4 regions of the Arthrobacter sp. StoSoilB20 genome follow, and region 4 is predicted to be linked to each of the others. Evidence: riboswitches for the same ligand, from Rfam matches in the RefSeq annotation. Region 4 holds a riboswitch; each other region holds the start of a gene.
The links. Region 4 has a riboswitch for thiamine pyrophosphate ahead of thiO (glycine oxidase ThiO). Riboswitches for the same ligand answer to the same signal wherever they lie in the genome.

Region 1: it holds a riboswitch for thiamine pyrophosphate, as region 4 does, so the genes downstream of both, thiC (phosphomethylpyrimidine synthase ThiC) here and thiO (glycine oxidase ThiO) in region 4, are expected to answer to the same signal.
Region 2: it holds a riboswitch for thiamine pyrophosphate, as region 4 does, so the genes downstream of both, thiD (bifunctional hydroxymethylpyrimidine kinase/phosphomethylpyrimidine kinase) here and thiO (glycine oxidase ThiO) in region 4, are expected to answer to the same signal.
Region 3: it holds a riboswitch for thiamine pyrophosphate, as region 4 does, so the genes downstream of both, LDN85_RS19295 (ECF transporter S component) here and thiO (glycine oxidase ThiO) in region 4, are expected to answer to the same signal.

Annotation. Positions count from the first base shown of each region.
Region 1 is NZ_AP024651.1:2,863,011-2,870,169, forward strand. It holds gene LDN85_RS12970 (VOC family protein) at 1-608, opposite strand, end outside; gene LDN85_RS12975 (amidohydrolase family protein) at 730-1,809, opposite strand; TPP riboswitch at 1,894-2,001, shown strand; gene thiC (phosphomethylpyrimidine synthase ThiC) at 1,997-3,871, shown strand; gene LDN85_RS12985 (alpha/beta hydrolase) at 3,854-4,576, opposite strand; gene ffh (signal recognition particle protein) at 4,642-6,222, opposite strand; gene LDN85_RS12995 (glucose-6-phosphate dehydrogenase) at 6,390-7,159, shown strand, end outside.
Region 2 is NZ_AP024651.1:2,777,435-2,784,593, reverse strand. It holds gene LDN85_RS12545 (vitamin K epoxide reductase family protein) at 1-422, opposite strand, end outside; gene LDN85_RS12540 (Rne/Rng family ribonuclease) at 908-4,132, shown strand; TPP riboswitch at 4,270-4,367, shown strand; gene thiD (bifunctional hydroxymethylpyrimidine kinase/phosphomethylpyrimidine kinase) at 4,358-5,875, shown strand; gene rplU (50S ribosomal protein L21) at 6,254-6,562, shown strand; gene rpmA (50S ribosomal protein L27) at 6,625-6,888, shown strand; gene obgE (GTPase ObgE) at 7,044-7,159, shown strand, end outside.
Region 3 is NZ_AP024651.1:4,238,060-4,245,218, reverse strand. It holds gene LDN85_RS19330 (Na(+)/H(+) antiporter subunit C) at 1-211, shown strand, start outside; gene LDN85_RS19325 (Na+/H+ antiporter subunit D) at 208-1,791, shown strand; gene LDN85_RS19320 (Na+/H+ antiporter subunit E) at 1,788-2,354, shown strand; gene LDN85_RS19315 (monovalent cation/H+ antiporter complex subunit F) at 2,351-2,629, shown strand; gene mnhG (monovalent cation/H(+) antiporter subunit G) at 2,619-3,011, shown strand; gene LDN85_RS19305 (DUF4235 domain-containing protein) at 3,109-3,369, opposite strand; gene LDN85_RS19300 (NUDIX hydrolase) at 3,405-4,175, opposite strand; TPP riboswitch at 4,586-4,722, shown strand; gene LDN85_RS19295 (ECF transporter S component) at 4,800-5,420, shown strand; gene LDN85_RS19290 (ABC transporter ATP-binding protein) at 5,420-7,012, shown strand; gene LDN85_RS19285 (energy-coupling factor transporter transmembrane component T) at 7,009-7,159, shown strand, end outside.
Region 4 is NZ_AP024651.1:3,213,449-3,220,607, forward strand. It holds gene LDN85_RS14500 (DUF3107 domain-containing protein) at 1-169, shown strand, start outside; gene LDN85_RS14505 (hypothetical protein) at 209-511, shown strand; gene LDN85_RS14510 (thiazole synthase) at 599-1,396, opposite strand; gene thiS (sulfur carrier protein ThiS) at 1,400-1,636, opposite strand; gene thiO (glycine oxidase ThiO) at 1,674-2,930, opposite strand; TPP riboswitch at 2,923-3,041, opposite strand; gene thiE (thiamine phosphate synthase) at 3,069-3,752, shown strand; gene LDN85_RS14530 (TM2 domain-containing protein) at 3,923-4,879, shown strand; gene LDN85_RS14535 (RNB domain-containing ribonuclease) at 4,990-6,498, shown strand; gene LDN85_RS14540 (DEAD/DEAH box helicase) at 6,777-7,159, shown strand, end outside.

The sequences.
Region 1 (7,159 bases), 350 kb from region 4:
TAGCCACCGGCGGAGACGAACAGCGCCTGCCCATGCCAGCCTGCGGTCTGCTCAAACCCGAGGGTCTCCACGTAGAACTTCCGTGCAGTGCCGACGTCGCCCACCTGCAAATGGACGTGTCCGATTCCCGCCGCCGCCTGGTGTTGGCCGGTGACTGCAGCTTCGTTGAGGTGCTGTTGCAGGAACCTCTGCGGCGGCAGGGCCACGTTGTCCATCACCACGTTCTTGCCATCCCACTGCCAGGATTCGCGGGGCTTGTCGTAGTACAGCTCAATGCCGTTGCCCTCGGGATCGGTGAAGTAGAACGCTTCGCTGACCAAGTGGTCGGCGCTGCCGGCAAAGGCGCGGGGCTCATATTCGGCGGCGGTTGCAATCGTTGCCGCCAGGGACGGCTGGTCCTGGAACAGAATGGCCGTGTGGAAAAGACCGGCTTCCCCGCGGCTTGGAATCCGGAGGCCCGACGCCGGCGCAAGGTGGACCACAGGCTTTCCGACGCGCCCGAGGTAGAGCCCGCCGTCCTGCTCGGCCACGATTTCCAGGCCGAGGGCCCGTTGGTAGTAGTCACTCATGACCTTCATGTCACCTACCTTGAGCATCACGGTGCCCATGGTGAGTTCGGCCGGCAGAAGATCCTGGCTCAGTGGTGTGGTCAATGTAAAGCTCCCTGGTCCGCGGCGCCGCTCGTCGACACCTTACATAGACTAAATTACTTGAAGCTTCAATTTATTCCTAACGGACTACAGAACCGCGAAGGACGATGTGCGAGAGGTTGGCGACGGTCTGCAGGTCCTGCCTCGGATCCTCCGAACACAGCACGACGTCGGCACTGGCCCCTTCGCTGATACCGTCCTCTCCCAGCCACGCCCGGGCACGCCACGCTGCAGCGTCCAGCACCGCCTCCGGCGGCAGGCCGGCGTCGTGCAGCTCTTTCATCTCATCGGCGATCCTGCCGTGCTTGATCACGCTGCCGGCGTCTGTGCCCGCGTAAATTTCCACTCCGGACTCAAAGGCTTCAAGCACCCGCTCGCGCCGCCGCTCCCACAGACGGACCATGTGGTCTGCATAGTGGGGAAACTTCGGCGCAGCCTGTGCGGCGATGTCGGGAAACGTGGCGATGTTGACCAGGGTGGGAACGATCGGCACCGACTGCTCCACCAAACGGGGAAGGTGCCGCGGAAGCAGGCCCGTTGCGTGCTCGATGCAATCGATGTTGGCGTCCAACATGTCATCGATCGTGTCCTCGGCAAAGCAATGGGCCGTCACCCTGGCACCCTCATCGTGGGCGGCGGAGATCGCATCCCTGACCACTGCGGCAGGGAATGAAGCAGCAAGATCTCCCACGCCGCGATCGATCCAGTCCCCTACCAGTTTCACCCAGCCATCGCCGTCGCGGGCTTCCTTCCGAACTGTCTCCACGAGGTCACCGGGATCAATTTCATGACCCAGGCCCCGGAGATAACGCCGGCTACGGGCAATGTGGCGGCCGGCCCGGATAAGGCGGGGCAAGTCCGCACGCTGCTGGACCCAGCGGGTGTCACTGGGTGATCCGGCGTCCCTGATCAGCAGCGTCCCGGCGTCGAGGTCAGCTTGGGCCTGGGCAAGAGTGGCCTGCTCGTCAACGGCGCCGCCCACGCCCAAACCGATATGGCAGTGGGCGTCAACAAAGCCGGGCAGGACCCAGCCATCCAGGACGCGGTCCGGCGCCTTCGCAGGGCGCACAAAGGTCAAAGTGCCGTCCACGGACCACATTCCGTGGCGTTCCTCGCTGCTTGAGACGAGCACGGGTCCGGAAAATTCGATGGTGGCCATGGGAAAAGCCTAGTCCGCAGCAGCGCCTTCGGAGCTGGGATGCTCATGTGACTGCGGGCCCGTTGGGAGCTGTGGTAGCTTCGTCTACGACCACACGGGAGCCCTTGCAGGGGCTGAGATCGGACTGAGGCAGTCTGCGACCGTTGAACCTGTCCGGGTAATGCCGGCGAAGGAAGTGAGCAGTCCATTGAGCACCACCAGTACACAGCACAGCCCTGCCCAAAACCCGTCCAGCACGGACGATATTCCATCCAGCACCGGAGCAATCACGCCGGAATCCGTGACCCAATCATTGAAATCCCACTCCCTTGCCTACCGTGAGGACCCGGAGAATGGAATCCGGGTTCCCGTGACGGAAATCGCCCTGGAACCCTCTCCCAACGGCGATGCCAACGAGCCGTTCCAGGTGTACCGCACGGCGGGACCGGGCAGCGATCCGGTGATGGGGCTGGAACCATTCCGGGCAGCCTGGATCGAACGCCGAGGCGACACCGAGGCCTATCGCGGACGGCAACGCAACCTGCTCGACGACGGCAGGTCTGCGGTTCGTCGCGGGGAAGCAACAGCGGAATGGAAGGGTGCCAAACCCGAGCCGCGACGCGCCGTCGAGGGTAAAACCGTGACACAGATGCACTATGCCAGGCAGGGAATGGTGACCCCGGAGATGCAGTTCGTCGCGTTGCGGGAGAACTGTGACGTTGAGCTGGTCCGCAGCGAGGTCGCAGCGGGCCGGGCAATCATTCCCAGCAACATCAACCATCCCGAGTCCGAGCCGATGATCATCGGCAAAGCCTTCCTTGTGAAGATCAACGCCAACATCGGCAACTCTGCCGTGACAAGCTCCATTGCCGAGGAAGTGGACAAGCTGCAGTGGGCCACTCAATGGGGCGCCGATACCGTCATGGACCTCTCCACCGGCGATGACATCCACACCACCCGTGAATGGATCATCCGCAACTCCCCTGTTCCGATCGGAACCGTCCCTATTTACCAGGCGCTGGAGAAGGTCAATGGCGAAGCCAACAAGCTGACGTGGGAGATTTTCCGTGACACGGTCATAGAACAATGCGAGCAGGGCGTGGACTACATGACCATCCACGCCGGGGTGCTGTTGCGCTACGTCCCGCTGACGGCCAACCGGGTCACGGGGATCGTCTCACGCGGCGGCTCCATCATGGCCGGCTGGTGCCTGGCGCACCATCAGGAAAACTTCCTCTACACGCATTTTGACGAGCTCTGCGAAATCTTCGCCCGATACGACGTCGCCTTCTCCCTGGGTGACGGCCTGCGTCCGGGCGCAACCGCCGACGCCAACGACGCCGCCCAGTTTGCCGAGCTGGACACCCTTGCCGAACTCACGCAGCGCGCATGGGAGTTCGATGTCCAGGTCATGGTGGAAGGACCGGGACACGTGCCGTTCCACTTGGTCAGGGAGAACGTGGAACGGCAGCAGGAACTGTGCAAAGGTGCCCCGTTCTACACGCTGGGGCCGCTGGTCACCGATGTCGCTCCTGGCTATGACCACATCACCTCGGCCATCGGAGCCACCGAGATCGCCCGGTACGGCACCGCCATGCTCTGCTACGTCACTCCCAAGGAGCATCTGGGCCTCCCGAACAAAGACGACGTCAAGACCGGCGTCATTACGTATAAGATCGCAGCCCATGCCGCGGACCTCGCGAAGGGACACCCCGGCGCCCATGAGCGCGACGATGCCCTGTCCAAGGCACGGTTCGAGTTCCGTTGGCGCGACCAGTTCGCCCTTTCGCTGGACCCCGTAACGGCTGAAGCCTTCCACGACGAAACGCTGCCGGCAGAACCGGCCAAGACAGCCCATTTCTGCTCCATGTGCGGCCCCAAGTTCTGCTCCATGCGCATCAGCCAGGACATTCGCGACGAATACGGATCGGCCAAGGCCCAGGAAGCGATCGCCGAAATGTACAGCGGGATGCGCGGCAAGAGCGAGGAATTCCTGGCCTCGGGCGGAAAGGTCTATTTGCCGGAACCTCAGGTACCGGGAAGCAAGGCCACCGTCAAGGCCGGCTCAGGAAGCCTGGATTGACAGGGCCCGTCCGACGTCGGCAACAAAGGAACGGATGATGTGATCTCCGTCCACTGAGTCCTGGGGCCGGTGTCCTCCCGCTGCGACGCGGCGGAGGGCGCCGGTTTCCTGGAGATAACCGGCAATTTCCTCATAAAGAGGCTCCCATCCACCCGTGAGGACCAGGGTGGGAACACCGGGCACAATGTGCAGCGGCGCTTCCCACGGCGGAGCCTGGAGCCTGAGCCTGCGGGCCGAACGCCGTGCTTCGGGAGAGTCCAATCCCCCGGTTTCGGCAGAGAACGCCCGGCGGTAATACTCACGCTGGTAATCGGCGTCGTTGAGCTGGTCCCGCACATCGAACAGCGGTTCCATGAGGGCACGGTGGGAAGCTGTGGCTGGGAGCTCGGCCGTCAGGGAAAGGCAAGCAGGCTCCACCAAGGCCAGCGAATGCACCAGGTCCGGACGTTCGATCGCTGCCAACATGGCAGAGATGGCACCTTGCTCGTGCGCCACCACATGGCCGCCCCTCGAATCCGCAAGGGCGTTGATGACAATGGCCACGTCCGCGGCAACGCTCGATTCCACGGGCTCGGCTACGGCGTCAAAGCCGTGCCGGCGCAGGAAAAGCGCGTCATAAGCCAGGGCCATGCCGTGCAGTTTCGGCCATGCAGCAGCACCGAAGCTGCCCAGGCCGTGAACGAAGACTACGCGCTGCTTATGCATTGGTTCAGCCTATTCCACGGCCCTGACATCCCAACTGCGGACGCGGTTGGGATGCCGGCCACGGCCTATTTGCCGAGGAACTTCTCGAAGCCCTTGGGAAGGTTGAGCGATGAGGGGTCGAAGTCGGCCGCACCCTGGCCAAAAGCTGCACCGGAGGGTGCCGCCGAGGCTGCGTTGGCGCGCTTGGCTTCGGCATCACGCAATTCCTGGGCAGCCTTGGCCGGGTTGCCGGAGCGGGCTTTCTTCTTGGGCGCGTTCTTGCCTCCCTTGCGGCCTCCGCCCGGACCTCCAAGGCCAGGCATTCCGGGCATTCCAGGCATGCCGCCACCCTGGGCCAGCTTCTTCATCATCTTCTGGGCCTGGGCAAAGCGCTCCAGCAAGCCGTTGACCTCGGAGACGTGGACGCCTGAACCCTTGGCAATACGGGCACGGCGTGAGCCGTTGATGATCTTGGGAGCAACACGCTCGTGCGGCGTCATGGACCGGACGATCGCCTCGACGCGGTCGATTTCCTTCTCATCGAAGTTCTCCAGCTGCTGGCGGATGTTCTGCGCACCCGGCATCATCATGAGCATCTTCTTCATGGAGCCCATGTTGCGGATCTGCTGCATCTGGGCGAGGAAGTCATCCAGGGTGAAGTCTTCCTGGTCGGCGAACTTCTTCGCCATCCGTGCGGCTTCATCCTTGTCCCAAGCCTTCTCGGCCTGTTCGATCAAGGTCAGAACGTCACCCATGTCCAGGATGCGCGAAGCCATCCGGTCGGGGTGGAAGAGCTCAAAGTCGTCCAGGCCTTCGCCCGTGGAGGCGAACATGACGGGCTTACCGGTGACGGACGCAACGGACAGCGCGGCGCCACCGCGGGCGTCGCCGTCGAGCTTGGAAAGCACAATGCCAGTGAAGTTGACGCCTTCATCGAACGCCATCGCCGTGTTGACAGCGTCCTGGCCGATCATGGAGTCGATCACGAAGAGAACTTCGTTGGGGATGATCGCCTGACGGATGCGGCGGGCCTGGTCCATCATTTCGGCATCGACGCCAAGGCGGCCGGCGGTGTCAACGATCACGACGTCGTGCAGCTTCTGGCGCGCTTCCTCAACACCGGCCTTCGCGACGGCGACGGGGTCACCGGCAGGGTGCTCCAGCTCGGAGGTGGCACCGGGATGGGGAGCGAACACGGGGACGCCCGCGCGTTGGCCAACCACTTGGAGCTGCGTGACGGCGTTGGGACGCTGGAGGTCGCAAGCGACCAGCATGGGGCTGTGGCCCTGGGCCTTGAGCCATTTGGACAGCTTACCGGCGAGGGTGGTCTTGCCTGCACCTTGAAGGCCGGCAAGCATGATGATGGTGGGTCCGGTCTTGGCCAGGCGGATGCGGCGGGTCTCACCACCGAGGATCTCCACGAGTTCCTCGTTGACGATCTTCACGATCTGCTGGCTCGGGTTCAGGGCACCCGAAACTTCGGCGCCCAGGGCACGCTCGCGAACGCGGCCGGTGAACTCACGGACCACGGACACTGCAACGTCCGCGTCCAGCAGGGCGCGGCGGATCTCCCGGACTGTGGCATCAACATCAGCCTCGGTGAGGCGCCCCTTGCCACGAAGGTTCTTGAAGGTTGCTGTCAACCGGTCAGAGAGTGAATTGAACACGCGCCGTGCACTTCTTTCGATGGTCTTCTAATGGCGGCCAATGCGGCACACCAGAGTCTTGACGATTGCCCCCAGCAAACATGTCTCAACCCAACAAATCTGAATCGACTAGGGGACTCGACTATCTAGGGTACCAAGTCGGACCTGCAAGATGGCATGCTGGCACAGTGACCAGTAAAACAACTGTAAAAACGTTGCTCATCCTCGGCGCGTCCGGGGACCTCACAGGCAGGCTTTTGCTGCCCGGCCTGGCCGGCCTGCTGGCCTCCGGCAGGGCCCCGGGATTGCGACTGGTGGGCGCGGGCTCGGATCCGTGGACTCCTGAACAGTGGCGGGAGCGGGTCAGCGGGGCTTTCGCAGCAGCCGCAGGCACGGCAAACGATGCCGGCCGCGGGGCACTGGAAACCGTGGCCGGCGCCACCGAGTACCACCAGCTTGATGTCACGGCGGACGGGCCCCTGGCGGAGCTCCTGGCGACCCTGGAGGGTCCCATCGCCATCTACTTCGCCCTGCCTCCGCACATCAGCCAGAAAGCGTGCGAGGTACTCCGCCGGGAACAAATCCCCGCCGGTACGCGCCTGGTGATGGAAAAACCGTTTGGTTCGGGTACCGAATCCGCGCACGAGTTGAACAAGACGCTGGCGGCCCTGGTCCCGGAGGACCACATCCACAGGGTTGACCACTTCCTGGGCAAAGCCACGGTGCTGAACATCCTGGGCCTTCGATTCGCCAACCGGTTCCTGGAGCCGGTGTGGAACCGCGAACACATCGAGAAAGTGGAGATCGTCTTCGACGAGGACCTGGCCCTGGAAGGACGTGCGCGCTACTACGACACCGCCGGCGCGCTCCGGGACATGATCCAGAGCCACCTCCTGCACATCATGGCCTTCCTGGCCATAGACGCACCCGCAACCATCGAGGAGCGGGACCTGCGCGA
Region 2 (7,159 bases), 440 kb from region 4:
AAGGCAAAGCCGAGGGTAACTCCGGCCTGGAGGCCCAACCAGTAACCCCGTGAGAACTTCGCGCCCGCCAGAATGCCCATTGCCGTGGTGATGATGACGGCAAAGGCGACAATGCCGATGAACATGTTGGGGAATCCGAACACCGAACTTTGCGGTGTCTGCATGACGGCGCCGCAGGAAACCCACGGGTTCACGTCGCACACCGTGACGTGGTTGGGGTCCTTGAGGACCTCGAGTTTCTCCAGAACCAAGGCTCCCGAGGCAAGCCACCCGATCACTCCGGTAATGAGAAGCAGCAGGGCAAAGGGCTTGTCCCGGGCAGTCCGGGGGATCGGGGACTGTTGCGGCCCTGCCGGCGTGGACAAATCATCCGCGGAGTTGGTGGACTGGTGTGCCAGGTTTCCCCTGGCTGTGCTCGGCATCGCGGATCTGGTCCTTTTCAACGTATGGTCCGGCCTTGCCGGTATGGGCTCTTGGGAGGATTGTAACTCCGGAGGCTGGACAGTACCCCCAGCTTCCGGCTGCGGCGGCTCCGTTGAACCGCACGACACAGCGCCCTACCGTGGGAAGGTGAACGGGTGTGAGACAATGAGCATGGCCGGAACCCGATCCACATTCGGAATCCGGTCCGGTGACTTTGTTCCCAAGACCGCCAGTATGAGCTGGGCATGCCTGGATCCAGTGATCCTTGGAAGGCCCGCCATGACAATGGACGGCACCTGGTTGTGGCAGCAGAACAACGGGTTTCAGAACATTGGCGCCGGCCTTCCAGGGCTGCCGCACCCCAATGATGGTGCGAACCGGAAGGCATACTACCGACTTCTGTCAACGCCTGCGGGTTTTGACAATATTTGCCCCACTGGGCACCGGATGTGGCGGTGTCGCTGGGGCAGGAGTGTTGCCACATATGGATAATGACCAAGTTGTAGCCGTTAATGACGAGGCAGCTCCCGCGGAAACTGCGGAAGCGCCAAAGAAAGCCACCCGGACCCGGCGCAAGGCTGCGCCCAAAGTCGCAGCCGGGGTAGAAGCGCAGGCCGCCGAAGCACCTGTGGTTGAAGCCGGCGAAGCCGCCACAGCACCGGAAGCCGCCGAAGCTCCCGCTGCGCCCGTTCGGCGTACCCGCTCACGTAAGAAGACCGAACCTGCCGAGCCACTGCCGGGCTTGGGCGAGGAAGTTGCTGCCGCGCCGGAAGCCGCTGCAGGGAACCAGCCCGAAGCCGTTGCCGAACCCGCACCCGAAAAGCCGGTCCGCCGTCGTCGTACTGCCAAACCCAAGGCCGAGGCAGAAGCGCCGGTGGTTGGGGAAGCAGCAACCGTTGTGGAGGCCGCGGCGGAAACCGCCGTTGAACCCACGACGCCGGACGCCGGCTCCCAGCCAGCCGCGCCTGCCGCTGAAGCAGCCGGGACCGCAGCAACCCCTGAGACGGCTCCCCTTGAGGAAACCCCGGAGGAAGCTGCCGCTGCAGGTTCGTCCTCGCTCTTCCTGGAGCCTGTTTCCATCACGTCAATGATTTTCCAGGCCCCGGATCTCACCACTGTTCCCCGTGTAGCAGCCGTGGAGGAGAAGGAAGAAGAGCCGGAGGAAGAAACCGGATCCGGCGCAGAGGATGAGCTGGAGGATGCCGGCAGTCGTCGTCGCCGCCGGAGCCGTGGCCGCCGTGGCCGGCGCGGAACCGAGCGCGAGGAAAACGAGACCGAAGAGGGTGCCGAGTCCGAGGACGAAGAAGCTCCGGTTGCTGAAACCTCGGACGAAGGTGTCACTTCCCGTCGCCGCCGTCGCCGCCGCCGTGGTGACCAGGACCTTGAACTGACCGGTGGAACGGATGACGACCCGCCCAACACAGTGACGCGCGTCCGTGCCCCGCGGCCCATGACGGAGACTGCACCATCGAACCGTGTTGCCAGTGTCAAGGGTTCCACCAGGCTTGAAGCGAAGAAGCAGCGTCGTCGTGAGTCTCGTGAGACCGGACGCCGCCGCCAGGTGATCACCGAGGCCGAGTTCCTGGCCCGCCGCGAGTCGGTGGACCGCCAGATGATTGTCCGCCAGCGCGACGACAGAATTCAGATCGGTGTCCTGGAAGACGGTGTGCTTGCTGAGCACTTCGTTTCCAAGACCCAGCAGGATTCCCTGATCGGCAACGTATACCTGGGCAAGGTCCAGAACGTCCTGCCGTCCATGGAAGCTGCCTTCGTGGACATCGGACGCGGCCGCAACGCCGTCTTGTACGCCGGTGAAGTCAACTGGGATGCCGTCAACCTCGAAGGCCAGCCGCGCCGGATCGAGAACGCCTTGAAGTCCGGCGACTCTGTGCTGGTCCAGGTCACCAAGGACCCCGTAGGCCACAAGGGTGCCCGCCTCACCAGCCAGATCTCCCTTCCCGGCCGGTATCTGGTGTACGTTCCCGGTGGTTCCATGACCGGCATCTCCCGCAAGCTTCCCGACGTCGAACGCAACCGCCTCAAGCGCATCCTGAAGGACCGCCTGCCAGAAAACGCCGGCGTCATTGTCCGCACGGCTGCCGAGGGCGCATCCGAAGAGGAACTGACGCACGACATCAACCGTCTGCGCGCACAGTGGGAAGGCATTGAGGGACAGGCCTCGTCCACCAAGGTCCTGGCTCCGGAATTGCTTTACGGCGAGCCGGACCTGACCATCAAGGTGGTACGTGATGTCTTCAATGAGGACTTCTCCAAACTGATCGTTTCCGGCGACGACGCCTGGGACACCATTGAGGCATACGTTACCTACGTTGCCCCTGACCTGGTGGGCCGCCTTGAGAAGTGGACCAAGGACCAGGACATCTTTGCTGCCTGGCGTATCGACGAGCAGATCCACAAGGCACTGGAACGCAAGGTGTTCCTCCCCTCGGGCGGTTCGCTGGTCATCGACCGCACCGAAGCCATGACAGTGGTAGACGTCAACACCGGTAAATTCACCGGCAGTGGCGGCAACCTCGAGGAAACGGTCACCAAGAACAACCTCGAAGCCGCTGAGGAAGTTGTCCGCCAGCTTCGCCTCCGTGACATTGGCGGCATCATCGTCATCGACTTCATCGACATGGTCCTTGAGTCCAACCGCGACCTCGTCCTCCGCCGCATGGTTGAGTGCCTGGGCCGCGACCGCACCAAGCACCAAGTAGCCGAGGTGACGTCCTTGGGCTTGGTCCAGATGACCCGCAAGCGCATGGGCACTGGCCTCCTGGAGGTCTTTGGTGAGCAGTGCGAGCATTGCGCCGGCCGCGGCGTCGTCACCCACGACGAACCCGTTGAGCACCGCCGCGCCAACGTTGTGGCCGCTGAGCAGCACCGTCCCCACACCGAGGCCCAGCAACCCGCAGCACGGACGGAGCGCAAGCGTCGCCGCGGCAAGGGTGGCGGACAACCCGTCGCCGAGGCCCCCGCGCCGGTCCACACCGCACCGCCCGCTCCGGCTGCAGCTCCTGTTTCGACCGAGCCGCAGGACCCGGCCAAGCAGGCCAAAGCTGAGGCCACCCGGGCGGCACTGGCCACCATCGCTGCCGCCGCGCACGCAGCCCACCTGCACGACGACGAAGTTCACCGCGCGGAGGAGCAGGCACGGGCAACCGGTCAGCAGCAGGCAAGCGCCGGGCAGGCAGCCCGGAGCGAGGCTGGAGAGCCGGCCTCACGTGAATCAGAGCGGGAAGCAGCTGTCCGTGAAGCACGGTCCACTCCGGTCCTGCGTTTCGGTGGCGAAGAAGTAGCGCTGCCGATCGGTGAACACCACGAGGAACCGCCGGCAGCCAAGCCGGCCATGAGCCTGGACCTCCTTGCAGAGGCCTTCTCACACCTTGGCGCGGCTCCTGCCGAAAAGCCGGAAGAAGTACTCCCTCCCAAGGCAGCTGCCGCACCCGCGGTCGCCGTAGCCAGGCCTGCGGATGCAGGCCATGATGCTGCGTCGACGTCGGGCACCCGCCGTGGGCGTCGCAACCGCAGCGCCAGCCGGGCGCAGGGCGCCGCCAACGAAACCAGCGTCGAGCACCACGAAGCTACTGCTTCAGCTGCCGGTGGAACATCGCACGAGGCCAAAGCACCTTCAGAGCCAGCCACGAAGGCCGCGTCCGCGGAGCCCATCATCCTTGGGGTGGGCGTACCGGCCTCCGAGCTCTAGTATTTCGACAACAAAGGGCCCTGCAGTAGACCGTCGCCGACGGGTACTGCGGGGCCCTTTGCCGTCCGCCCCAGCGGTCATATCCGGTCTTCAGCGTGGCGAAGTTCCACGGCCGCTGTGCATCCCGGCTACGCTGGTGGACTGACACGGGGTGCCGGGCATTGGGCCAGGCTGAGACCAGACCCGTTGAACCTGTCCGGTTAGCACCGGCGAAGGGATGTCCCCATGACGTTATCGTCGTACTCTCCTGTGTACCCTCTGGCCGTTTCCGGACGGGAAACCCCCCGGGTGCTGAGCATCGCAGGCTCGGACCCGTCCGGTGGTGCCGGTATCCAGGCTGATCTGAAGAGCATTGCAGCCCACGGCGGCTATGGCATGGCGGCATTGACCGCGTTGACGGCGCAGAACACCAAAGGAGTCAGCGCGGTCCATGTACCCCCGGTGGAATTCCTGCGGCTGCAGTTGGAGGCCATCAGCACGGACATCGCCATCGATGCCGTCAAAATCGGGATGCTCGGTGACGCAGCGGTCATCGATGAGGTCCGCCGCTGGCTCGAGGAGGTGCGCCCCGCCGTCGTGGTCCTTGACCCGGTGATGGTGGCTACCAGTGGTGACAGGCTCCTGCAGGGATCCGCCGAGTCGGCTTTGCGTGCCCTGCTTCCCTTGGCTGACCTCATCACGCCCAACCTCCCCGAACTTGCCATGCTGTTGGGGGAGGCTGAGGCGGCCGACTGGGCTTCGGCATTGGACCAGGGAAAACGACTCGCCGCTGAGTGCGGCAATACAGTCCTGGTGAAGGGCGGGCACCTGGCGGGGTCCGAATGCCCGGACGCGCTGGTGAACACCAGCGGACTCCTGAGCCAGGACGTCATTGAGGTAGCCGGCCCCCGGGTGGATACACAGAACAGCCATGGCACAGGATGCTCGTTGTCCTCGGCGCTGGCCACTGTCCAGGCCCGTACCGGCGACTGGGAAGTGTCCTTGCGCGAGGTCAAACCGTGGTTGCTTGGGGCCTTGCTCAAGGCTGACAGCCTCGAGGTGGGGCTCGGAAACGGTCCGGTCCACCATTTTCATCACCAGAGGGTCCTGAGGCGTGGGGATTTTGCCGCGACGCTCTGGAAGGAAGCCACTGTGGAGCTGGAGGCAATCTACAAGCTCGGGTTCATTGAGGGCCTGAAATCGGGCAAACTCCCGGAAGCTGCGTTCAACTACTACCTCGCCCAGGACGCCATCTACCTCAACGGGTACTCCAGGGTGCTGGCGCGTGCAGGCGCTCTGGCCCCCAGCGAAGAAGAGCAACTGTTCTGGGCGAAAGCCTCGCAGCAATGCCTTGAGGTGGAATCGGAACTGCACAGGAACTGGCTCAGCACCCGCGAGGCATCCTCGGGGACCGGGCCGGTCACCAAGTCCTACGTGGATCATCTGCTGGCGGCCTCGGCCAGCGGCAGCTACCCCCTGGTTCTCGCAGCCATCCTGCCCTGCTATTGGCTGTACGCGGAGGTTGGCCAGCAGCTCAATGCGGCTTTTGTAGAGGCAGGGTCCCCGGCAGGGCACCCCTATGCGGACTGGCTCCGGACCTATGCCGACGAGGACTTTGCCGCGGCCACCAGGAATGCGATCAACTTCACTGACGCGGCTGCAGCTGCAGCGTCGGAGGGGGAGCGGGCGGCCATGGTGGAGGCTTTTGCCTTGTCCTGCCGCTACGAGACGGCGTTCTTCGATGCCCCCGGAGTTTTTGCCTGAGGGCTGTGGGAGAGGGCTTTTGGACTGGATCCGCAACTCGCCCACAGCGCGTCGCGGACCCAATCACGCTAATCGGCCTCAAACCCTGTAGGCTGTATGGGCACGGTGCCGGGAGAGTCCGTTTCATCTGGTGACGCAAGTCACGTGGTAGCCTCCGGACCCGGCCTCATTTGCAGCTGAAGGTCAAACTAGCGTAATCTTGATCTTCGGTGCTTACGCCAACACTTGGGTTATGCCCCTTGGAATTGTTCATGGGATGACTCGCGGACTTCGATCAGAAGTCCACGGCGTTGAGGCACAGCGCGAACCAAGCCTGATTCCGGTTCAAGGTTCCGCACGCAAATTTAGTTATAAACGTCGAGAGAAGTGAGTACCCAAGTGGTGTACGCGATTGTCCGCGCAGGCGGCCGCCAAGAAAAAGTTTCCGTTGGAGACTACGTAACGCTTAACCGCGTCCCCGGTGGAGCCGGCAGCACGCTTGAGCTGCCCGCCTTGCTCCTGGTTGACGGCGACAAGGTCACCTCCGCAGCTGCGGAACTGGCCAACGTCAAGGTTACGGCTGAGATCCTCGAAGACCTTCGTGGTCCGAAGATCGTCATCCAGAAGTTCAAGAACAAGACCGGCTACCGGAAGCGTCAGGGTCACCGTCAGGAACTGACCAAGATCAAGATCACCAGCATCGCGTAACTTTCGTTACCCGCTGTTCAGGTTTTTCAGTTTCCCCAGAAATTTAGAGGCAGGCATTTCACATGGCACACAAAAAAGGCGCGAGTTCCACTCGCAACGGTCGTGACTCCAACGCACAGTACCTGGGCGTCAAGCGCTTCGGTGGTCAGGTAGTTTCCGCAGGCGAAATCATCGTTCGCCAGCGTGGCACCCACTTCCACCCCGGTGCAGGCGTTGGCCGCGGTGGCGACGACACCCTGTTCGCCCTGCAGGCCGGTGCGGTTGAGTTTGGTACTCGCCGCGGCCGTCGCGTAGTGAACATCGTTGCTGCTGCAGCTGCAGAGTAACAACAAGTTCTGAACCGGTGGAGCGGGCCAAACGGCCCGCTCCACCGTTCTTTTAACCGCATTACAATCGACTAGGGCGCTTTGGGCGCGCTGGTTTTTGCAACAACGCTGGCAACAGCAACAAACGCTGTAGGACAGCAAATGAGGAGATCCACGTGGCTAGCTTTGTAGACCGGGTAGTACTGCACGTATCCGGCGGAACCGGCGGCCACGGCTGTGTCTCTGTCAAGCGGGAGAAGTTCAAGCCCCTCGGTGGCCCTGATGGCGGCAA
Region 3 (7,159 bases), 1.0 Mb from region 4:
CACGTGGGTCCTGGCGCGGCAGGACGAAATCCAGGATGACCTTGAGGACCGCCGCGTGGCCGAGACGCCGAGCTTCGATGCCGAGGATGACGCGATTGTGCCTTTGGAAACCTCGGAATTCGCCGTCACACCTACCACCTCCCACCACACCCACCCCGAAGCCACCGAGACTCCGAGCAAGGCACCCAACCAGGAAGGAGGCAGCGCGTGAACCTCGCAAACCTGTCGCCGCTAGCTGTCCTCCTGCCGATCCTGGGTGCCGCACTCGCGTTCCTGTTGATCCGGCACCACACTGCCCAGCGCGTGGTGAGCATCGGTATCCTCAGTGCCACATTGCTGCTCGAGTGCCTCCTGCTCGTCTCCGTATGGGACGGCGGTACAACCTCAGTCACGTTGGGAGGATGGCTGCCGCCATGGGGCGTGGTGCTGGTGGTGGACCAGTTCTCCTCGCTCATGCTGGTTGTATCCACCGTGGTGAGCCTTGCGGTGTTGATCTACGCCACCGGCCAAGGCATGGCCGACGGCGACCAGGAAGCCCCCGTCTCGATCTTCCACCCGACGTACCTGATCCTGGTGGCCGGAGTCTCCAACGCCTTCCTCACCGGCGATCTCTTCAACCTCTACGTGGGCTTCGAGATCCTCCTGACGGCGAGCTACGTGCTCATGACCCTCGGAGGCACCGGACCCCGCATCCGCGCGGGCGTCACCTACGTGGTGGTCTCAGTGGTCTCCTCCGTGCTGTTCCTCATCGCCATCGCCATGATTTACGGGGCCACCGGAACCATCACCATGGCGGACCTGGCCATCAAACTGGCCGAACTGGACCAGGGGACGCAAAACCTCCTGCACGTCATGCTCCTGGTTGCTTTCGGCATCAAGGCGGCTGTGTTCCCGCTGTCCTTCTGGCTCCCCGATTCCTACCCGACAGCGCCGGCGCCGGTTACCGCAGTGTTCGCCGGGTTGTTGACCAAGGTGGGCGTCTACGCCATGGTCCGCACGGAAACGTTGCTTTTCCCCGGGGACACACTGAATGTTCCACTCATGGTGGTGGCGTTACTGACCATGGTGGTGGGCATACTCGGCGCCCTGGCCCAAAGCGACATTAAACGTCTGTTGTCGTTCACTTTGGTCAGCCACATCGGATACATGGTGTTTGGCCTGGCCATGAGTTCCGTAGCCGGTCTGGGCGCCGCGGTCTTCTATGTGGCGCACCACATTACGGTGCAGACCAGCCTGTTCCTGGTCACCGGCCTCATAGAACGCAGGGGCGGCAGTTCCTCCATTGACCGGCTGGGTGGCCTGGCCAAACTCTCTCCGTTGCTTGCGCTGCTCTTCTTCATCCCGGCCATGAACCTCGCAGGCATCCCGCCGTTCTCAGGCTTCCTGGGAAAGCTGGGCCTCCTGCAGGCCGGGGTGGAGCTCGGAACACCACTGGCCATCACGCTGGTGGTTGGCGGCGTTGTCACCAGCCTCCTGACGTTGCTGGCAATCGCGCGTGTATGGAACAGGGCCTTCTGGCGCAAGCCCGAAGACGCCGAGTATCCGGACCCTGCGCTTCAGGCGCCGGGGAACGTGGGCGTCCTGCCGCGAACCATGGTGGGGTCGACGGCGGGACTGGTAGTTTTCGGTGTGGCGCTGACAGTCTTTGCTGGTCCGCTGTTCAAGGTTGCAGACGGCTCAGCTGGGATCATGCTGGACCGTTCGGCCTATATCCACTCGGTCCTGGGTGACTCGGTCGAGGTGCCCCCGCTAGCCCAGTCCGAGGAACCGCAGCCGGGCGGTGCCAAATGAGCCGTAAGCCCATTTCCTTCCGTACCGAACTCCCACTGCTCATCTGGTTGGTGATCGTCTGGGGTGCGCTGTGGCGGGATTTCAGCCCAGGCAACCTGTTGTTCGGTGCATTGGTCGCGGTCTTGGTGGCCAAGCTGTTCTACCTTCCACCAGTGGAACTGAGTGGCAGGTTCAACATCCTGCGCGCCGTTCCCTTTGCGCTGATGTTCCTCGCCAAAGTGGTGGCAGCGAGCTTCCTCGTGTTGTTCCTGGCTGTAGTCAAGGGACCCAAGGTGCGCAGCGCCGTCGTCGCTGTTCCCCTGCGAAGCCACTCGGACCTGATGGTGACCGCCACCGGGCACGTCATCTCGCTGATCCCGGGCTCGCTGGTGGTGGAAGTGGACCGGTCGACGTCCACCCTTTACCTGCACGCGCTGAACATTTACGAAGAAGCGGACATTGACAAGATCCGCCAGGAAGTCCAGACCATCGAGGCACGACTGATCCGGATCATGGGTACGGCCGAGGAAGTACAGGCGCTCAACGCTGAAGTACGTCCGGGAACCGAAGGGGCAACACGATGAAGGAAATCATCCTCGTGGTGACGGCAGTGATCCTCAGCCTGGCTGCCGCAGGTGCGATTGTGCGCATCGCTATTGGCCCGTCCCTGTTGGACCGCGTGTTGGCATCGGACGTTTTGCTGGCCATTCTGGGTGCTGCACTGGCGATCGACATGGCGTTGAACAGGCACCTCAACAACTTGATGCTGCTGGTAGCCCTAGCCGTGATCGGCTTCATCGGATCGGTGACCGTTGCGCGGTTCGTGGCGGAACGGAGGGAACAGAGCAATGAATCCTGACGCTACCGGCGTGGATGCCGTGATCGATGTTGTGACCGCTGTGTTCCTGGTGGTGGGCGCCTTGATGTCCTTGGGCGCCGCAATCGGCCTGCTCCGGTTCCCGGACCTCATGAGCCGCATGCACGCAGCCACCAAACCCCAGGTCCTCGGATTGTTCCTCATGCTTGCCGCGATCGGCCTGCAAATGCGGACGTGGTGGGTGTGGCCAGTACTGCTGGTGGCTTGGATCTTCCAACTGCTGACCGCACCTGTGTCCGCCCACATGGTGGGCCGCTCCGCCTACCGAACCAAGCACGGCCACCGCGAGATGCTCACCAAAGACGAACTCGAGGCCGTTGTGCAGCGGGCTGCCGCGGGACAAGAGCCCCGGAACGACCGCTAAAAGCTCCCAGCAAAACGCGGGGACGCTCTGTTCCCACTGGTGTTCATTCCATCAAGTGGAGGCAAAGCGACCCCGCGTAGTTGTCTGTAGTTGAGGGCTAGACGATGTCCTGCGACTTGGCGAAACGTGCAATGGCGCGCTGTGTGCCACGGCTGGCCAGCACCTGGATCAAGGTGCTGACGAAGGCCGAGATCAGCGCAAAGGTCAGCGCTGAACGCAAGGACGTTTCCATGTCGTCGTTGCCCAGGGGTGGTTTGTTGCCTGTGGCCTTTTCCCACCCTTTGTTGACGAGTTTGGTGCCGACGAAGCCTGCTCCGAGGCTCACTCCGGTACCCAGCAGCTTGAAGAAGAGGTTCATGGCTCCAGCCTAGTCGTCCGGGGCCGAGCCAAGTGTCAGCGGCGGCTTTCCCGCTCTTTCAGGAACGCTGCCAAGGACCCCACTGGGGCCAACACCGGAACGACGGCGTGGTCTGCTGACCACACAGCGTCCACGGTTTCAAAGCCGGCGATTTCCTTGAGCAGGTAATAAGTAGGCGGCATCAACTTCAGTGTCCCGGCCGCTTCCGCGTCCAGGATTCCGGCGACCGGCATCCACAAAGATTGCCAGGCCTCGGTGGTTTGATGCTGGGGCGCGGCCCCTGGATGTGGTTTGGCGACGTAGAAGTAAGTGTCAAAGCGCTTGGGCATGTCCGTGGGAGTAATCCAGTTGGCCCAGGGGCGGAGGTCTTCGGCACTGATCCTGAGGCCGGACTCCTCCTGGACCTCCCGGATTGCGGCGGTCAGGACCGTGCCGGCATTGGTTTCGGCCTGCGCGGAACCGGTGTGGAGGCCGGCGTCGGTGCTGGCGCCGCGACTGGGGCTTGGGCTGAGGCGTGATTCAGGGCCGGGGCCTGATCCGGTTCCGATGGAGCTGGAGCGCCAAGCGGCGGCGTGGCGTTGAAGCAGTTCCGCCGGGTAATCCCATCCTGACTCGTCTGCAACATCCACCCGACCTCCCGGGAAGACCACCATTCCGGCGGCGAAGTCCATGGTGCTGACCCTGTGCTGGACAAAGGCTTCGAGCCCGCCTGGGGCATCGCGAAGAAGGATGACACTGGCAGCAAGCCGGGGTTCCGACGGGGTGTCCTCGCCGGCAGGGTGATTCTGAGTGGGTAGGTCCGTCATGAAATGTGCCCCTTTGCCGCGGTGGATTCTGCTGATTCATTCTCTCAGGTCGGGTTGTGGGGCCTGTTGTGCGGGGTTTGGGGTGGGGGATGGGTGTGGAGCGGGCCTGGCAATGTGGGTGGGGTTTGTTGTGGGGCCTGTTGTGCAGGGTTTGGGGTGGGGTATGGGTGTAGAGCGGGCCTGGCAACGTGGGTGGGTTTGTTGTGGGGCCTGTTGTGCAGGGTTTGGGGTTGGGGATCGGTGTGGAGTGGGCCTCGCAACGCACACGCCGGCGCCAACCCGCACACGCCCGCGCCAACACGCCCGCCCCCCGGCCCAGCCAGCCAGCCCGATTGTGACCGCATGCCGGCAACACATCAGCGCCCGCGAAACCCACAGGTGTAAACTGAACCCGCCCATCAGGGCAGATTTGATAACGACAGGGGAGCGCCGCCGTCGGAGCCTGCAGAGATGCGGGAGACGCGAGGGCGCTGAGAGTGCGGACAGCCGCAGACCCTCGAACCTGATCCGGTTAGTACCGGCGCAAGGGAGTCGAGCTTCTCAGAGTGTCCGGATCCAGGCGGCGCAAGCCACACCCGGGATCCGGGGAGCACTTTCCCCTCCTGTAACCTCAGGAGGCAGAAAATGACCACGGTAAACGTGAAGAAGACCAGTTATAACTGGCGTGTTGTAGACATTGTTGTGGCGGCTTTGATCGCCATCGCGGGCGGCGTGATTTTCTGGGCTTGGTCCCAGGGTGCCGCACTGGTATCCATCCCCCTGAACGCAACCTACCCGCCGCTTACCGGCCTCATCGCCGGCGGTTGGATGATCCCCGCCGTGCTCGGCATGCTGATCATCCGCAAGCCTGGCGCCGCGTTGTTCTGCGAGGCCATCGCTGCCACAGGCGAACTCATCATGGGTTCGCAGTACGGCACCACGGTGCTGATCTCCGGCATCCTGCAGGGCCTGGGCGCCGAGCTCATCTTCGCGGCCTTCCGGTACAAGAAGTTCAACCTGCCCGCCGCCCTCCTCGCCGGTGCCGGTGCCGGGCTCTTCTGCGGCCTGAACGACTCCTTCCTCCCGTGGGGCTGGAACATCGCCTACGAAGCCATCGACAAGCTCACCTACATCACGTTCACCACGATCTCTGGCGCTGTGATCGCAGGCGGACTGTCCTGGATCGCCACCCGCGGCTTGGCAAAGACCGGCGTCCTGAGTTCGTTCGCCTCCCGCAAGGCCGCTTCGGAGCCAGTTTTCAACTGATGCGCGCCACCAACAGCGGCGCGGTGAGGCCGGCCGCCATCTCCGCCGAGGGCTGGGGCTGGCGGCATGCCGGCCGGGCCGCCCCCGCAATTGAGGGCCTGGATCTCCGGATTGAGCCGGGGGAGCGGGTCCTGTTGCTGGGGCCCTCGGGCGCCGGTAAATCGACGCTCCTGCATGCCCTTGCTGGGGTCCTGGGCGACGAGGAAGACGACTCGGATGAAACCGGCTCGCTGCTGATCGACGGCGTTGCGCCCCGCGGGCAGCGTGGCCGCGCCGGATTGATGCAGCAGGACCCGGAAACGCAGGTGGTCCTCTCCCGCGTGGGCGATGACGTGGCCTTCGGCGCAGAAAACCTTGCCGTTCCGCGCGAGGAGATCTGGTCCCGTGTCCATGAAGCGCTCGACGACGTGGGGTTGCGAACCGCTGCCGGCGGCGGTTTGGCGTTGGACCACCCGACGGCGGCACTCTCCGGTGGCCAGAAGCAGCGCCTTGCACTGGCAGGCATTTTGGCGATGCGGCCCGGTTTGATCCTTTTGGACGAGCCCACGGCCAACCTGGACCCGGCAGGGGTGCTGGAGGTCCGCGACGCGGTCAAGCGCAGCCTGGACAAGACCGGAGCGACCATGGTGGTGGTGGAACACCGCGTGTCCGTGTGGAAGGACCTGGTGGACCGGATCGTGGTCCTGGCGCCAGGGTCGGGCGCGGCTGCGGCGGCAATCCGTGGCTCAGCCACAGCCACAGCCGGGGTGCTCCTGGACGGACCCCCGGATCAGGTCCTGTCCGAGGCCCGCACCATGCTGATGGCGGCCGGCGTATGGGTGCCGGGGTACGTTCCGGCAACCCGGACGCGGCACAACCAGCCCGAAACCGCACAACTGCTCCTGGCAGCACAGGACCTTTCAGTTTCCAGGGAAAAAGCCCGGCGCAAGGGTTTCAGGACCATCCCGCCTGTGCCGGTGCAGACGGGGATCACCGCACAGGTCCGGGCTGGCCAGGCGTTGACCATCACCGGCCCGAACGGGGCCGGCAAGTCCACGTTCGCGCTCACGTTGGCCGGCCTTTTGGCGCCGGTGGACGGCACTGTGAGTGCCGCCGTCGAGCTTTCCGAGGGAGCTGGAATTGATCCGTTCAAGTGGAAAGCGGACCAGCTGATTTCACGGATCGGAACGGTGTTCCAGGAACCGGAGCACCAGTTTGTCACGGGCAAGGTCCTGGACGAGCTCATGTTTGGTCCAAGGCATCTGGGCCACGGTGAGGAACGCGTGGATGAGTTGCTGGAGCGGTTGCGTCTCACCCATCTCGTGGACGCCAACCCGTACACACTGTCCGGGGGCGAGAAGCGACGGCTTTCGGTGGCCACGGTGCTGGCCGCGCATCCCAAAGTCCTGGTGCTCGACGAGCCCACCTTTGGCCAGGACGCCAATACATGGGCCGAGCTGGCCTCGTTCCTTTCTGAGCTGCTGGATGCCGGAACCGCGGTTGTCTCGGTGACACATGACCAGGAGTTCAGCGCCGTGCTGGGTGGAACCGAATTGCGCCTGGGCACGAGCCAACAAGGCGAATCCACGCATCAGGCGGCGGGTGCAGCATGAGGGATGCCCTGAATCTGCGCGGGAATCATGCCCTCCTCACGCGTGCAAACCCCTTGGCCAAGTTCGTGTCCGTTTTCCTGATTTCGCTGGTGTTGGCCCTTTCCATCGACTGGGTCTCGGCGTCCGCAGCGCTGGTTGCGGAACTTG
Region 4 (7,159 bases):
TTTGGATGCAGACGCCGTGGCCAAGATCGTGGCAGAGGCCGTGTCCAAGGGCTCGGAACTGCGCCTGACCGACGAAAAGGGCCGCCAGATCATTGTTCCCGGCAGCGTCCTTGGCTATGTGGAGATCGGCGCCGAGGAAGTCCGCCGCGTCGGTTTCGGCGCCCTCTAGGGCACCGGCCCAACCAACGCAGTCCGCTAAGGAGTCTTCATGCTTTCACTCGTCGTTGTGGTCCTGGCCACCGTTGCCACCGGATTCATCGTGTGGGCCAACGACAAAAGGCACGGCAAATACGGTGTCGCTTTGCCTGCCGGAGTTTCGGCGACTGTGGGCACCTTGAGCTGGATTGCGTTCATCAGCGCCGGACTGGGCTATCAGCCCGGGGCCACCTGGATTCCGTGGGTGCTGCCCATCGTTCTGGGAACAGCCGCAGCTGCAGGCGTTGTGGTCTACCTGGGCCGGGTCCGCACGCAGCACGATACCGCTGCCCTGACCAAGGCGCTCAGGCTCTAGCAGCCGCAAGAACAAACAACAGTGACCGACGCCCTGGGGCGCCGGTCACTGTTGTTTAATCCTTCACTGTTGTTTAAGCAGTCACCGTTAGAGGAACTCCGCCCGGCCCTCCATGGCCGAGGACGCCAAAGCGTGCTCACGCCGGGGAATCCTGCCCGCCAGCCTGGCCAGCCGGCCCGCGATCACAGCATGTTTGAAGGCCTCGCCCATCTGCACCGGGTTCTGCGCCCGGGTGACCGCGGTGGCCAACAGCACGGCGTCGCACCCCAGTTCCATGGCAAGGGCAGCATCGGAGGCCGTCCCAATTCCTGCGTCGAGCACCACTGGGACCGAGCCCCGGGAGACGATGAGTTCAATGTTGTGCGGGTTCAGGATGCCCAGTCCGGTTCCGATGGGCGAGCCCAGGGGCATCACAGCGGCAGCTCCCAGATTTTCGAGGCGCAAGGCCAGGACGGGGTCGTCGTTGGTGTAGGCGAAGACTTTGAATCCCCGGTTGACCAGTTGTTCCGTTGCCTCGACCAGTTCCACGGCATCGGGGAGAAGCGTGTGCTCGTCAGCGATGACCTCCAGCTTCACCCAGTCAGTCTCCAGCGCCTCACGCGCCAATTCAGCAGTCATCACCGCGTCTTTGGCCGTGAAGCAGCCGGCGGTGTTGGGCAGGACACGGATCCCGTGGTCCACCAGGAGCTGGAAGAGCGATCCCGTTTCCGCCGGGGAGTAGCGGCGCATGGCCACGGTGGTGAGCTCGGTTCCGGATGCGAGCAGCGCGGCACCAAGGCCGTCCAGGCTCGGGGCACCCCCGGTACCCATGATCAGGCGGGAGCCGAACCCGACGCCGTCGATCACCAGGGCGTCGGTACGGACCTCAGTATTTGTCGTAGTCATGGTTCAGCCTCCTTGGACTGCTGTTACAAGTTCGAGTTCGTCTCCGTCGGCGAGCGCCGTCGCGGCCCATTGACTGCGCGGTACCACCTCGGAATTGCGGGCGACGGCGATACCCAGCTTGCCGCCGTCGGCCGCCTGTCCGCTGTGGTCCAGGGCGCGGCCGGTGACAGCGGTGACCAAGGTGCTGACGGACGCGTCCTCCGGCACGGCGTGATCGGAACCGTTGAGTTTGATGTTCATGCTGCTTCCTTGTTCTCGGGATTAAGGCAACGCAGTGTCACTTATGGCCCACTGCGGAGGCTTCAAAGGGCCACAAGTGACCCCGGGTTGCACTGAAACGGTCGGGGCGGAAGGGGTCCCACCTGGGGTCTGATGAACCGTTGAACAACCCGCCCACGATTTTTGCGGCTACCGGTGTCAGGAGGACACCGTGCCGGAAGAAGCCCGTAGCGACCACCAGACCTTCAACGTCCCCGGTGGGGCCGGCCGCGCGTCCCAGCAACGGGGCGTTGTCCGGCGTTCCGGGGCGGGCCCGGGCTGTTGCTTCGAGCAGTTCGAGTTCGGCCACTGCGGGAGCCAGCACCTGGGCGTCCCGCAGCAACTGGTAGACGCCACCTGCGGAGACGGCATTGGAGGATGCTGAGAGCCCGTCCTCCCGCTGGGTAGCACCGATGACCACGGTGCCGTCGTCGCGGGGCACGATGTAAACGGGTACTCCGCGGACCATCCCCCGGACAGTGGAACTGAGCAGGGGGCGCAGGTGTCCGGGCACCCGGAGCCTGAGGATGTCGCCGTATACCGGCCGCACAGGGAGGGTCAGCCCGTCCGGAAGGCCCTCAAGCTCAGATGACCCCAGTCCGTTGGCCACTACGGTTTCTTTGGCCAGGACTGTGGCCCCGGACTCAAGTTCGGCTCCCGTGACACGACCGGATTGCCAGAGCAATCGTGTCGCCTTGGCCGCAACGGCAAACCCGTTCCCGGCGCCCTGGACCCAGGTGGAGTCGCCGGCTGCGTGGTCTGCCAACCCTGCGATGAGGCATGAGGCCAGCTTTCGGGGATCCACCTGGTGATCTGCGGGAATGTCGAAGGCACAGGAAATTTGCGGGCTCAGGAGCGGCTCGCGTTCGCGGGCCTCACGCAAGGTCAGGGGCTCAACCCCAAGACCGGCAGCAAGCTGGACCGTACGCAGATCTGCCAGCGCCTTCCGGTCCGCGGCATCGGCACCTACGGCCAGCGTCGGCGTCGTGCGGTATCCGGTGTCCCGTCCTCCGTGACCCAGGCTTGCGGCAAAGGAGGGCCACAGGCGGGACGATTCGAGCATCAGGTCCAGAAGGTCTTCCTCCTGGTAGTGCAACTCGCTTACCGGTGCCAACATTCCAGCGGCAGCATACGTGGCTCCCGTAGCGGGCGCGGGATCGATGACCACCACTGAGCGGCCCAGCCGGCGTGCTTGGTGGGCAATGCCGAGTCCGATCACGCCTGCGCCGATGACGGCCACGTCTGCCTGGAGTTGGGGATGGCCGGAATCTGCCATTCGTTTCCTTCCCTACGCCGGTACTAGCCGGATCAGGTCAAGCGGTCGGCGCTGAAGCCCTCTCAGCCGGACGGTCATATAACGAACGTCGCGGCTCCCGCAGTACGTGCCCAGTTTAGAGGAACTACGCTGGTTTCCATGACCCCGACTGACGCCCTCGCCACCGCCCGCCTATACCTGTGCACTGATGCCCGGAGACGGCAAGGCGATTTTGAAGACTTTGTGGACGCCGCTTTTGCCGGTGGGGTGGACATCATCCAGCTGCGCGACAAAACCCTGGAAGCTGCCGAAGAGTTGGAGCTCCTTGCCGTCCTGCGCGGAGTTGCCGAACGCCACGGACGGCTCTGGGCCGTCAACGACCGTGCCGATGTTGCCAGTGTTTCCGGGGCTCCCGTGTTCCATATCGGGCAAAAGGACCTGCCGTTGGGAGTGGCCAGGACATTGCTGCCGCAGCCGGTCACGATCGGCCTGTCCACCCACTCTCCCGAGCAAGTGAACGCGGCAATCGCAGCCTCGCCGGGCCAGGGTGGCCTGGACTATTTCTGTGTTGGTCCCCTCTGGGCAACACCTACCAAACCGGGCCGCGCAGCTGTGGGATTGGACTTGGTCACATATGCCGCAGAAGCAGGCAAACGGGCCGGGGAGACCACAGGCGGCGCCGTGAACCTGCCCTGGTTTGCCATCGGAGGGATTGATCTCAGCAACGTCGAACAGGTAGTGGCTGCCGGAGCCACCAGGATCGTTGTGGTCCGCGCCATCACCGAAGCGACGGATCCGACGACGGCCGCGAAGTCGCTGCTGGAGGCCTTGGACGCCGCCTGAGCCGGCCATTGCGCGGCGGGTGGTCCCGGAAGGCTGTCCACAAGCCCCTTGGCGAAGATTTGCTGCCGCCCACGGTGGTCCTACTAGGCTGAGTCGAAGTGAGTTGACTGTCCAGCCTGCCCGCAGGCCACGTGTCCTCCCCTCGCACCCACTCCCCCGAAGGATGATCCATGAGCAATCCGAGCTACCCTCCCGCGCCCGGGAACGGGAATGCTGCCCCGCCAGTTCCGCCCGCACCCGGTGCTTACGGCAACCAATACCAGGGCCAATACCAGGGCGGGCCGCAATCCACTTATCAGCCTGATCCGGCCTCCAGCCCTTACGGTGTTCCCGGCACGGGTGCTCCGGCAAAGTCCTTCATGGTCACCTGGATCCTGTCCTTGCTTCTGGGTGGCCTCGGTGTTGACCGTTTCTACCTGGGCAAGATCGGCACCGGCATTGCCAAGCTGCTCACGGCGGGTGGGCTCGGCATCTGGTCCATCGTGGACCTCATCATCACACTGACCGGCAACGCACGGGATAAGGAAGGCCGCCCGCTGCAGGGCTATCCGGAAAATAAGAAGAAGGCGTGGATCATCACGCTCGTCGTCTGGTTCGCCGGCCTGATTCTTGGAATCCTGTCCACAGTGTTGTCCCTGACCTTGGTGGCTGCCGCCGTCCAAGGACAGTCCACGCCCCTCCCCGCCGTCCCATCGGCCTCCCAAGAGGCACCGGTCCCGTCCCAGGGCGCTGCCACTGCCGGAAATTCCTTTGACATCACCGTCTCCAAGGGCAACGACGTCAAAGTCACAGTCCTTGACTCCGGATACACCACCGAGATTCCCGAAATGGCTTTTATGAAGCCTCTTAATGGAGGGTTCCTCCTGGTGGAGGTTTCCTGGGAGACCACCGCCGGATCAAGCTTCGCCACGTTCACCAATTTCGAAGCCTTCGACGCTGAGGGCAAGAAGGGCGACCGGATCCTGCTTGGCAGCGAAATGGGTGGCCTGAATTCCGGTGAGGTCGCCGCCGGAGACATCCAGCAGGGCGTCATTGCCTTCGACATCAAGAACGGCCCCACCACCGTGGTCATCAATAATGACGTTGGCGACAAAGCAGCCAGCTTCACCCTGACCCCGGCAGGCTAACCCCCTACCAGGCCAACAGCCGTGCCAAAAGCCCGTTGCCTCCTCGGAGCAACGGGCTTTTGCGTGCGGCGGCGAAGACTATCCGCTGGTTTCGGGCTACCCTGATTTTCGTGTCACATCATCGGATAGCGCCAAACGTAGACGACTCCTCGGACCAGCTTGCTGAAGCACTTGCGGCCCTAAGGACGGAGTTGGAACTCCCTTCTGCCTACCCGGCGGAGGCAGTGGCCGAGGCACAGCAGGCCGTGGAAACCCATGGGTTGCCGGAGCAGGATCTGCGGGACATTCCGTTTGTCACCATCGATCCCGCGACCTCCACTGACCTGGACCAGGCCCTGTTCATCGATCGCGCCGGAGAAGGCTACAAGGTCCTCTACGCCATTGCCGACGTGCCGTCCTTCGTGGTTCCAGGCGGTGCACTTGATGCCGAGACCCGGCACCGCGGACAGACGTTCTATGCGCCCGACGGCCGCATTCCCCTGCACCCGGAGGTCATCAGCGAAAATGCCGGCAGCCTGCTGGCCGGCCAGGATTGCGGTGCCTTCGTGTGGAACTTCGACCTCAACGCAACGGCCGAAGTCGTCTCCGTGGGCCTGTCCCGGGCTGCGGTCCGCAGCCGGGCCAAACTGAGCTACAAGGGCGCCCAACAGCAAATCGATGACAACACGGCCCCGCCTGTGTTGCAGCTCCTTAAAGAAGTGGGACTGAAACGGGTTGAACTGGAAAGGCAGCGTGGAGGCGCGAGCCTGAACATGCCGGAACAGGAAATCGTGCAGGCAACCGACGGCGGCGGGTACAGGATCGTCGCAGCTCCCTCCTTGCCGGTGGAGGACTGGAACGCCCAGATCTCCTTGATGACCGGCATGGCCGCCGCCCAACTGATGCTCGAAGGAAAAGTGGGCATCCTTCGCACAATGCCCGCCCCGGACGAACGTTCGCTGCAGCACTTCAAGCGGCAAACCACCGCCTTGGGCAAGCCGTGGGACGGCCACGTCACCTACGGCGAGTATTTGCGGACCCTTGATGCGTCCGACCCCCGGCAACTGGCCATCCTGCACTCTGCGGGAATGCTGTTCAGGGGTGCCGGTTACACGCCTTTCGACGGCGAAGTCCCTGACACCGTCATCCAGGCGGCCATTGGAGCTCCCTACGCCCACACAACAGCACCATTGCGGCGCCTCATCGACAGATTCGTCCTGGTGATCTGCGAGGCACTGAGCAACAACAGGGACATTCCAGGCTGGGCCCGTGAAGCCTTGCCCTCCTTGCCCGAGATCATGGCATCCTCGGACCAACTGGCGGGGCGGCTTGAGCGTGCAGCACTGGACACCGTGGAAGCGGCACTGGTAGCAAACCACGTTGGCCAGGAATTCGATGCCGTGGTGATTTCAGGTTCCAAGCCCGCCAACGGGAACAACGCCAACGGCAACGGGAATAACGCCAACGGCAGTAACGGCAACAGAACCAACGGCGGTGGCCCCTACGGAACTGTCCAGATCGCAGAACCCGCCGTCACGGCCCGCTGCGACGGCGAACTGGAATCCGGAACCAAGGTTCGCGTCCGCTTGGTCAAGGCCGATATTGCCAGCCGGGAAATCAGGTTCGAACTGATGCAGTAACGCGTTGGGACGGGCGATCCGGGCTTTATGGCTCCCAGAGGATAGACTGGAACTGTAGTAATGGATGCCCGGTCGTTGATTCAGTAGATTTTTTGAATTCAACAAGCCCGCCCCTACGCGATCTTGAGATGTACCAACTGGTCACCAGTGCCAGTACTTAGATAGCCCGCGATCGGCTTCCACTGGATTTGCTTGCGCGCCCGTTCGTGCTCCGGTACGGCTCCGCCGCCCCCGTTGAGCATGCAGCGCCAATGCCCAAATGAATAAGGAAACTCCCTGTGAGTGAATTGCACACCCATGAAGTCCTGACGGACTCCACCGGAACTGAAACCATCGAGCCCGAGGAAACGATCACCTCGGATGAGACGCCCCACGAGATCGAAGAGAAGTCGTTCGCGGACTACAACGTCCGTGCGGACATTGTAGAGTCACTGGCTGACGCCGGGATTACCCACCCCTTCCCCATCCAGGCCATGACCCTGCCGGTGGCCCTGAGCGGCCACGACATCATTGGCCAGGCCAAGACGGGTACCGGCAAGACGTTGGGCTTCGGCATTCCCGCCCTTCAGCGCGTAGTCGGCCGCGACGATGCGGGCTTTGAAAAGCTTGCCGTTCCGGGTGCACCCCAGGCCTTGGTCATCGTGCCCACGCGTGAACTCGC